Regions from separate parts of the Streptomyces sp. NPDC088252 genome, predicted to be linked through region 3. Evidence: riboswitches for the same ligand, from Rfam matches in the RefSeq annotation. Region 3 holds a riboswitch; each other region holds the start of a gene.

The links. A riboswitch is a leader RNA that binds a small molecule or an ion and turns the genes downstream of it on or off. The one in region 3 is predicted to bind cyclic di-AMP.
Positions count from the first base shown of each region.
Region 1: linked by a shared signal. The riboswitch ahead of ACIOHC_RS36460 (LysM peptidoglycan-binding domain-containing M23 family metallopeptidase) and the one ahead of ACIOHC_RS12785 (M23 family metallopeptidase) in region 3 are both predicted to bind cyclic di-AMP.
Region 2: linked by a shared signal. The riboswitch ahead of ACIOHC_RS17510 (transglycosylase SLT domain-containing protein) and the one ahead of ACIOHC_RS12785 (M23 family metallopeptidase) in region 3 are both predicted to bind cyclic di-AMP.

Region 1 covers NZ_JBIURS010000027.1:6,589-9,854, reverse strand. The annotation lists gene ACIOHC_RS36465 (SGNH/GDSL hydrolase family protein) at 1-318, opposite strand, end outside; gene ACIOHC_RS36460 (LysM peptidoglycan-binding domain-containing M23 family metallopeptidase) at 583-1,524, opposite strand; cyclic di-AMP (ydaO/yuaA leader) riboswitch at 1,528-1,688, opposite strand; gene ACIOHC_RS36455 (alpha-galactosidase) at 1,979-3,266, opposite strand, start outside.
Region 2 covers NZ_JBIURS010000007.1:331,567-334,832, forward strand. The annotation lists gene ACIOHC_RS17505 (ATP-binding cassette domain-containing protein) at 1-1,069, opposite strand, end outside; cyclic di-AMP (ydaO/yuaA leader) riboswitch at 1,744-1,931, shown strand; gene ACIOHC_RS17510 (transglycosylase SLT domain-containing protein) at 1,936-2,667, shown strand; gene ACIOHC_RS17515 (DUF2461 family protein) at 2,803-3,266, opposite strand, start outside.
Region 3 covers NZ_JBIURS010000005.1:175,989-179,254, forward strand. The annotation lists gene ACIOHC_RS12780 (pitrilysin family protein) at 1-461, shown strand, start outside; cyclic di-AMP (ydaO/yuaA leader) riboswitch at 940-1,107, shown strand; gene ACIOHC_RS12785 (M23 family metallopeptidase) at 1,120-1,920, shown strand; gene ACIOHC_RS12790 (GntR family transcriptional regulator) at 2,175-2,888, shown strand; gene ACIOHC_RS12795 (HPr family phosphocarrier protein) at 3,029-3,266, opposite strand, start outside.

The DNA.
Region 1 (3,266 bases), on a different contig from region 3:
GCTGACCAGGTCGGGTGCGAGCTCCTTGGCGCGCGGCACCTGCTCCTCGACGATCTGGTCCAGGAGTCGTCCGCGTACGGCGAGATTGGCGTACCTGAAATTCCCGTGCGCGGAGCCTTCGGTGTCCGTCGCCGTACCGGGGTCCGGGAGCTGGTCCGCGAGAAGCACCGCGAACCGGTCCGCCCAGCCGACAAAGGTTCCGTCCGGGCCGGGGTCGCCGACCCCCTCGGTGAAGCTGTCGCCAATCGCCGCGTACGACCCGATGACACCATGTCGGTTGATGACGCCACGTTGATTATTTCTCGAATCGTCTGCCACAAACGCTTATCCTGCACCGCCGAATGTGACCTACGCGACCGTAATAAGGGGTTGACGGGTGGTGAGATAGGCCACCCGGTCAGGTTTTGGTAAAGGGGGAATAAGCAGAAGGGGCGGTGCGCTGCCGCGCACCGCCCCTTCTGTGCGGCTCGGGTCACCCCCAGGGCCTGTCGTCCGGATCACGCCGGGCTCGCGTGCCCGGCACGCCGATCCGGCCCGATCCGGACGAAGGACGCCGGTTGTTCAACTGCCCGGCTGTTCGGCTCAGACGTAGATGCCGTGCGAAGCCAGGAAGGCGATCGGGTCGATGTCCGAACCGTACGCCGGGCCCGTGCGGACCTCGAAGTGCAGGTGCGGTCCGGTGGCGTTGCCGGTGGCGCCGGAGAGCCCGATCTGCTGACCGGTGCTCACGGACTGGCCCGCCGAGACGGAGATCGAGGACAGGTGACCGTACTGCGAGTAGTGGCCGTCGGCGTGCTTGATGACGACCTGGTTGCCGTACGCGCCACCCCAGCCGGCGGTGACGACGGTGCCGGAGGTGATGGCCTTCACGCTGGTGCCGGTGAAGACGGGGAAGTCGATCCCGGTGTGGCTGCCGCTGGACCAGTTGGAGCCGGAGGCGCGGTAACCGGTGGTGTGGTTGCCGGGAACCGGGTGGGCGTAGCCGGAGCCGCTGCTCTGGGCGGCCGGGGCGGAGGTCTTGGACTCCTTGGCCGGGGCGGACTTGGCCGGGGCGGACTTCTCCACGACCGACGAGGGAACCGAGAGGGCCTTCGAGGGGAGGGCCGATCCCGCGCCGGCGCCGGTGGCCGCGTCGTCGGCCGACGCCTTGCCGCCGAGCGTCAGCTTCATGCCCGGGAAGATCAGACCGGGGTCGTTGCCGACGACCTCGCGGTTGTCCTGGTACAGCTTCTGCCAGCCGCCCTCGATCTTGTGCTCGGCGGCGATCTTCGACAGGTAGTCGCCGGAGACGACGGAGTAGGTCGTGGTGGCGGCCTGCTGCTGCGCGACCGGCTGGGCCGGGGCGGCATGCGCGGCGATGGAGGCGGACTGCGCGGCGGCGGCCGGGGCGGCCTGTTCCGCGGCGTGGGCACCGGTGGCGCCGAGCAGCGGCAGCGCGATGACGGCGCCACCGGCGCCTGCGGCGGCGACACCACGGGCGATGACGCTGGACTTCGTACGACGATGCTTACCCGATATGGGCATGGGGTGTTTCCTCTCCGGCGCCTACGAGGTGAGCTGTCGGGTTCGGGCTGGAGATGCCCGGCCGCGCCGAGCGCGACTTCACCCCGAGCCGGCCGGATTTCTCCGATCGGCGGCCTACCTGGTTCCCCCGCTCCTGCCACACGATGAGTGGGTGCGAATTCCGGACGGCGGCAGGATTAGGCGGTCCGACCGGATTGACGGCGACCGTAAGCGAGTCGGGACGGCGAGAACAAGCCACCGGTTCCGCACCGGAATCCGCGCCGAGAATTCGACGCGGAATTCCGGTCACACTCCGTGGATCGAGGATCTTGAATTTCCGCGCCGCGCACGGAATACCCGACCACCCCGCCAGCACACACCGTCACGGATATGATCCCGCTCACGAGAGGGCGACCATCCACCCGACAAACAGTGCGAGTTCGGGGTGAATCTACGCATTACGGACACATCACGTTCATCGCTCGCGCCGCAGCCTCAGTACCCCCGCGTCGAGATCCCCCTGAAGCCCGGTGTGCAGCCCCTGGTGCAGCAGCACCGAGCCGTGGTGCACCGCCCCGGTGTCCAGGCAGGTGTACATCGCCGCGGGGTCGAGCCCGCGCAGCCTGAGGGCCGGGGGCCGCTCCCCGTACCTCTGCGCCTCCAGCCACATCAGGACCACGCTCTCCTCCCCGTGGACGTACTGGAGCGCACTGAGTCCGCCCCGCGGGGCGCGCAGCCGGTACAGGGAGCCGTGCTGCACCACCGGCCGGATCTCCTTGTAGAGGCCCACCCAGTCCCGCGCCTCGGCGAGTTCGCCCTCACTCCATTCGGTGAGGTCCCCGCCGACCCCGAGCACACCGGCCATCGCGCTCACGAAGCGGAAGCGCAGCGAGCTGACCCGGTCGTTGAGCTGGACGTTCGGACTGTCGGTGACCCAGGCGGCCATCACCCGGGCCGGATGGATCTGACCGAAGCCCTCCTGGATGGCGAGGCGGTCGAGCGGGTCGGTGTTGTCGGAGGTCCACACCTGGTCCGTGCGGGACAGAATCCCCAGATCGATCCGGCCGCCGCCGCCCGAGCAGGACTCGAAGGCGACCGAGGGGTGCGCGGCCCGGAGTCGGTCGATCAGCGCGTAGAGGGCGTGCACATGCTCGACCCAGAGCTTCTGCGGATACTCCTCGCCGGGCCAGCCCGCATCGGTGAAGGAGCGGTTGAAGTCCCATTTCACATAGTCCACGGGCGCGCTGGAGAGCAACGTGTCCAATTGCTCGTAGAGATGGTCCCGCACATCGGTGCGGGCCAGATTGAGCACCAGCTGATTACGGAACTCGGTACGCGTCCGGCCGGGGAAGTGCTGCACCCAGTCCGGGTGTGCGCGATAGAGATCGCTGTCGGCATTGACCATTTCCGGCTCGACCCAGATGCCGAACTGCATTCCGAGACCGTGCACTTCGTCGGCGAGCGGCTTCAGCCCGCCGGGGAAGCGGGCCGGATTCGGCGTCCAGTCCCCGAGCCCCGCCCGGTCACTGGTGCGACGGCCGAACCACGCGTCGTCCACGACGAACAGTTCGACACCCATCGCGGCGGCCCGCTCGGCGAGGGCGCGCTGCTGCTCCTGCGAGATGTCGAAGCCGGTCGCCTCCCAGGAGTTGTAGAGCACCGGCCGCAGACTCTCGGCGTCCGGGATCACATGGGCCAACTGCCAGGTGTGCCAGGCCCGGCTCGCCCCGCCGAACCCCTCCGCGCTCCACAGCCCGGCGAAG
Region 2 (3,266 bases), on a different contig from region 3:
CGAACCGGGGGCGCAGTTCGTGCAGGCTCAGCACGGTGCGGCCGGCGGGAACAGCGGTGCGGGGGAGGCTCACACGGATCTCGGCATCGTCACGGATCGCGTCCGCGGCTTCCTCATGGCGGTCGCGCGCCTCGCTGAGCCGATCCTCCTGGAGGCCGCGAAGCCTTCCCGCGGACTCCTGCGCGGACCGCTTCCGGCGGCCGGCGAGGATCTTCGGGAGCCCCCCGTCGGCCTCCGTCTTCCTGCCCTGACGCCGGCGTCGGGCCAGCTTCACCTCGGTCTCCTCCAGCTCGCGCTTCTGGCGGCGTACATCCGCCTCCGCGGCGCGCAACATCCTTCCGGCGGCCTCCTGCTCGATGCTCAGGGCTTCCTGGTAGGCCGACCAGCCACCGCCGTACCAGTTCACGGAACCGGAACGGAGTTCGGCGATGCGGTCGACGCGCTCCAGCAGTTCGAGGTCGTGGCTGACCACGACCAGCACGCCGGAGCGCCAGTTGTCGACGGCCTCGTAGAGCCTGCGCCGAGCGAGCACATCGAGGTTGTTGGTGGGCTCGTCCAGCAGAAGGACATCGGGACGTTCCAGCAGAAGCGCGGCCAGGCGCAGGAGAACGGTCTCGCCCCCGGACAGCTGGGCCACGGTGCGGTCCAGTCCGATGCTGCCGAGTCCCAGGGAGCCCAGGGTCGCCACGGCCCGTTCCTCGACGTCCCAGTCGTCGCCGATCGTCTCGAAGTGCCTCTCGTCCACGTCCCCGGCTTCGATGGCGCGCAGCGCGTCGCGCCGCTCGGCGATGCCGAGGGCCGCGTCCACACGCAGCGTCGTGTCGAGGGTGATGTTCTGCGGCAGGTAGGCGAGGCTGCCGCCGACCGCCACCGAGCCCTGGGAGGGACGCAGCCGGCCGGCCAGCAGTCGCAGCAGGGTGGACTTGCCCGCGCCATTGGTACCGACGAGTCCGGTACGGCCCCGGCCGATGCTGAGCGAGAGGCCGTCGAGGACGGTCGTGCCGTCCGGCCACTGGAACGACAGAGCGGAGCAGGTGAGCGAAGCGCTGGGGGCAGTGGGTGTCGCCATGATGATCCTCGCAGTCGCAAGCGTGGTGAAGGGGGCTTCGTATGCGAGCACCACGCAGCGACCGTGCCGAGAAGGAGGGTGCGGCGGTCCGGAAGGTCGAAGGACGGCTGAGGCACCGAGGTCGCATCCACGCGGGGTCACGGGCAGGGGAAGGCACTGCTACTGCGTGACGGGCGTACGGCATGAGCCGTACGGCGCGATGTTCGCGAACCTCAGATGCGCAACGTCCACCTCTATCGGAGACAACAGGGCCGTTTGGAACGATAACGAGCCGCAGGACGAAAGGCAAAGCCCCGAGGCGACGGAGCCGTTTCGGACGTGGTCGGTCCGCCGAGCGGTGTGCAGGAGCGAAGCCCCTTCGAGTCAACAGACGAATGTCGCTATATGACCGATTTGCCCAAAATTAATAACTTCGTCAATAAAGGGGCTTTCTCTACCTGTCGCGCCATTTAGATACAAAAAGAAATGTCCCTTTTGTGACTTCGTGGTGCGAGTCACGTTCAAGGGTTCGAAGGTCTCGGTGACCGGTGCGCTGCCCTTCTGTGCAAGGAAATTCAGCCGCGCGGTGTGAGGTGGATTACTGCGAATTCCATTGATCGATCTTGTAAATGAAATGTGATCCAGAAATGGGGACTTGTTCCTTTCGGTGTTTCTCGCCTACGGTCACCGTCAATCCGGACGGAACGCCAAATCCTGCCGCCGTCCGAGAATCCGACCCATCTCGTGTACGGCAGGAGCGGGGGACCCAGGTAAGCCGCCGGTCCGGTATCCGGAACGGCTCGGGGTGAAGTCGCATTCGCGTGCGGCCGGACATCTCCAGTCCGAACCCGACAGCTCACCTCGCAGGCGACGGAGAGGAATTCAGCATGTCCATAACGGGTAAGCACGATCGTCGCAAGTCCACTTCGCTGACCCGCGGTTTCATCGCCGCGGCCACCGGCGGAGTCGCCCTCGTACTTCCGCTGGTGGGTGCCGGCTTCGCCTCCGCCGCGCCGGCGCAGGCCGCCACCGCCAAGGAAATCTCCGTACAGAAGGCTGCGCCCGCAACGTATTCCGTGATCGCCGGCGACACCCTTTCCAAGATCGCGAAGGCGCATTCCCTCAGCGGTGGCTGGCAGAAGCTGTACGCGGACAATCGAGAGGTCGTCGGCGACAATCCCGGACTGATTGTCCCGGGCATGACGCTGACAATCGGGGCAGCCACCCCCGCCGCGACCACCGTGAAGACCGCCGCTGCATCGGCCGCGACCACCCCGGCGGCAAAGCCCGCGACGTACGCGAACAATCTGGACGGCTGGATCAGGGAGGCGCTGGCCGTCATGGCCCAGCACGGCATCCCCGGCGGCTACGACAGCATCCACCGCAACATCATGCGTGAGTCCTCCGGCAACCCGCTGGCCATCAACAACTGGGACTCGAACGCCGCCAAGGGAACGCCCTCCAAGGGCCTTCTGCAGATCATCGACCCGACGTTCCGTGCCTACCACGTGCCCGGCACGTCCATGGACAGCTACGACCCGGTCGCCAACATCACCGCAGCGTGCAACTACGCCGCCGACAAGTACGGTTCGATCGACAACGTCTTCGGGGCGTACTGACGCACAGCGGCACCGAAAGGCGGTTCAGGACCGACGGGTGGCGAGAGGCCGGGACTTCTCCCGGCAACGGATCACCCACCGGTCAGGGACCGCCTTTCGGCGGTTCGTCGGCCGGAGCCGCACGCGGCGGCGACGTCAGGTGACAGGGCGACAGGGGCCCGGAACGGTCACGTGGCGGGCGAGCCAGGACAGCAGGGGTGCCAATTCCTCCGCCGCCACGAGCACGGAGTCGACCAGCGCAGCCGTGTGCTGCGCGCAGTCCCCGCCGAGGGGGCGGGCGGCGGATACCGAGCGGTGCCGAAGGAGAGCGGCCCGCGGATGACCGGCGTCGTGACCACGCGGTACGCGCTGCATGACGTCACCGGTGATCTCGTACCCTCGCGCCTCCAGGGCCTCGACGGCGCGCACCAGCTCCGGTCCGCTCTCCCGCGCGGCAACTGCCGTACGGAACAACGGGATCTGCCCCGGATCCGGATAGTCCCAGCCACCTTTGATCCGGAGCCCGTCGAGATCGAAGCGCAGGCCGATCCGGACATTGCGCGCGATCCGGATCTCCGCCGCTTGATGCTGCCACCACCACGGATCCTTGCGGAAACCCC
Region 3 (3,266 bases):
GGGCCTTCGCCCAGGTGCTGCGGTCGTCGGCCCCGGACTCCGCCTCGGGGGCGACAGGTGCCGCGATGCTCGCCATCAGCGGATCGGTGGACACGGAGTCCACCGGACCGGCGCTGGAGGACCTGTGGACGGTCCTGCGGACCCTGGCGGCCGAGGGGCTGACCGATGAGGAGCGCGAGACGGCCGTACAGAACCTCGTGGGTGTCGCACCGCTGAAGTTCGAGACGGCGGCCTCCGTCGCGGGCACTCTCGCCGACCAGGTCGAGCAGCACCTCCCGGACGACTACCAGGCACAGCTGTACGCCCGGCTCGCGGAGACCGGAACGGTCGAGGCGACCGCAGCGGTGGTCAACGCCTTCCCGGGCGACCGCCTGGTCACGGTCCTCGTCGGTGACGCTGCGCAGATCGAGGAGCCGGTCCGCGCCCTGGGCATCGGAGAGGTGTCGGTGGTCGCCGGCTGACGGTCGTCGTACGCCGTCGCGGATGCCGGACGGCCGACCCGGCGCGGGTGCGGGCGCCGGCTGCCCGGTCGCGTGTCACAGATCGCTGCGCGACTGTCACGTTCGATCGGACACCGGCGGAGCCCTCGGCCACGCGCGGGTCGGCCCGGCGGAGCTCCCGGCCTTGCACGGGTCGCCCCGGCGGAGCATCCGTAGGAGCAGGTCGCACCGGCTGAGTGCCGGTCGCCCCGGTAGATCCACGATTCGCCATGGGTGTGCATACCGGGACAAGCGCCCATGGGTGTGCATACCGGGACAAGAGGGAGGTCCTGTGCGTCGCGTCTCGCCAGGGTCTCCCTTTTGTCCGTTCTGGGGGGAGGTTGCCTGTCTGCCCTGTGGGATGCGCTACAAAACGGCCTGTCCGTTTGGTGAATGAAAGCGACCCCGCTTAGCGTCGGCCGGGCTGTCCGCCACTCGTATGCCGCAACCGTGACATACCGGGCAGTCATCGCCGAGTCCCCGTCAGGCGCGAGCCTGGGGAGCCGGGGACCCACGCAGTCCCTGGGGTGAATCGGATGCCTGATCCTCGGTGAGGCCGGGGCGTCCGTAGGAGACCTTCCTGCTCCGAACCCGTCAGCTAACCCGGTAGGCGAGAAGGAAGGAAAGGATCAGCCACCACATGGCTTTCACCCGTGCCGCCGGGAAGCGTCGTGCCCCGAGCCGACTGACCCGCGGGAGCGCGAAGATCGCCGGCGCCGCGGCTCTGGCGACCACCGGAGTCATCGGTGGCATGGCGTCCCCGGCCCTCGCCGCGGACACCGGGACCCCCTCCGTCAGTGAGACCGGTCTGAACCAGATCATCGCCATCGAGGGCGCACTCGCCGATCAGATCGCCGCCCAGGCCGACGCGCAGAAGCACCAGGCCGATGTCGCGGCGGAGGCGAAGGCGGAGGCCCGGCGCAAGGCCGAGGCCGAGAAGAAGGCGGCGGAGGCGAAGGCCAGGGCTGAGCGCGTGGCCGAGGCGCGTGCCGAGAAGGCGCGTGCCGCCCGGTCCGCCGAGCGCACCCGTCTGGGCTCCTTCCAGCTGCCGGTCGCCGGCTCGTACGTCACCACCGGCTACAAGTCCAGCGGCTCGCTCTGGTCCTCCGGCAGCCACTCGGGCATCGACTTCCATGCCGCGTCCGGCAGCACCGTCGTCGCCGTCGGCGCAGGAACGGTCGTCGAGGCCGGCTGGGGCGGCGCGTACGGCAACAACATCGTCCTCCGCATGACGGACGGTACGTACACGCAGTACGGCCACCTCTCCTCGATCGGCGTCTCCGTCGGCCAGAGCGTCGGCGCCGGTCAGCGGATCGGCCTCTCCGGCTCGACCGGCAACTCCACCGGGCCGCACCTGCACTTCGAGGCCCGGACCACGCCCTCGTACGGCTCCGACATGGACCCGGTCGCGTACCTGCGCGCCCACGGAGTCGACGTCTGACCGGCGCTCGTGCGCAACACCCCTTCGAAGGCCCCGGCGTCACGCCGGGGCCTTCGAAGCGCCCGACACCCGCGCCCGACACCCGCGCCCGACACCCGAACCGCCCATGGTGCTGCCCGCCGGGCCGGCCCCGCGCGACCAAAAGATATTCATGAATTTCCATCTGGCATCGGAAATGTGGCCGCATTGCAATAGAGTCGCAGAACAGGCGTCGGTCGGCCGCGTTTCGCGGGGATTAAGACGGAGGTTCGGACATGCGCATTCCGGCGCATTCGGTATGCACGGCAATCCGTGACGACATCGTCTCCGGCGTCTTCGAACGCGGCAGCCGGCTCACCGAGGAGTTGCTGGCGCGCCGTTACGGGGTGTCCCGTGTCCCGGTACGGGAAGCGCTGCGCACCCTGGAGTCCGAGGGGTTCGTGGTCACCCGTCGGCACGCGGGAGCCTGTGTCGCCGAGCCCACCGAGCAGGAGGCCGCCGACCTTCTGGAGGTCCGGGCGCTGCTGGAACCGCTGGGTGCCGCGCGCGCCGCGCAGCGCCGCACCGAGGCGCATCTCAAGGTGCTGCGCGGTCTGGTCAGGCTCGGTCAGGAGCGGGCCAGGCGGGGTGAGGGAGAGGATCTGCGTTCACTGGGCGGCTGGTTCCACGAGACGTTGGCGCAGGCTTCGGGCAGTTCCAGCCTGATCGCGACGCTCACCCAGTTGCGGCACAAGATCGCCTGGATGTACGTGGTCGACCAGCCGGTCCGCCCGGTGGATTCCTGGGCGGAGCACGGAGCCATCGTGGACGCGGTGGCGCGCGGCGACGCGGAACGGGCGAGGGTGCTGGCCACCCAGCACGCCGAGCGGGCCACGACCGTGCACCGGCTGCGCGGCGCCGACCGGCCGGGCCGTCAGTCGGCCGCCTCCCGCGCCGACCGGGTGAGGGCTTCGCAACACTCCGTAAACACTTCAGGTGTTCGGAATTAATAATCGTGCCGTATACAAAGGGTGGTAATTCCGTTCGGGTCTGTTTAGGTTGCCCGAATTTCCTTCGATCGTCCCTGCTCGGAAATGCATGGAGCCGCGGTCCCGAATAAGGGTGCCGCGGCTCTCTTGCAGGAAATGGTTCAGACGGTCTCCGGAAGCTCGTCGAGACCTTCGGCGACCAGCTTCGCCAGGCGGTCCAGGGCGGCTTCGGAGTCGTCGGCCTCGGATGCCAGCACGATCTCCTCGCCGCCGTGCGCGCCGAGACCGAGCACCGCGAGCATGGAGGCGGCGTTCACCGGGTTGCCATCGGCCTTGGAGATCGTCACGGGGACGCCGGAAGCCGTGGCGGCACGGACGAAGATGGAAGCGGGACGGGCG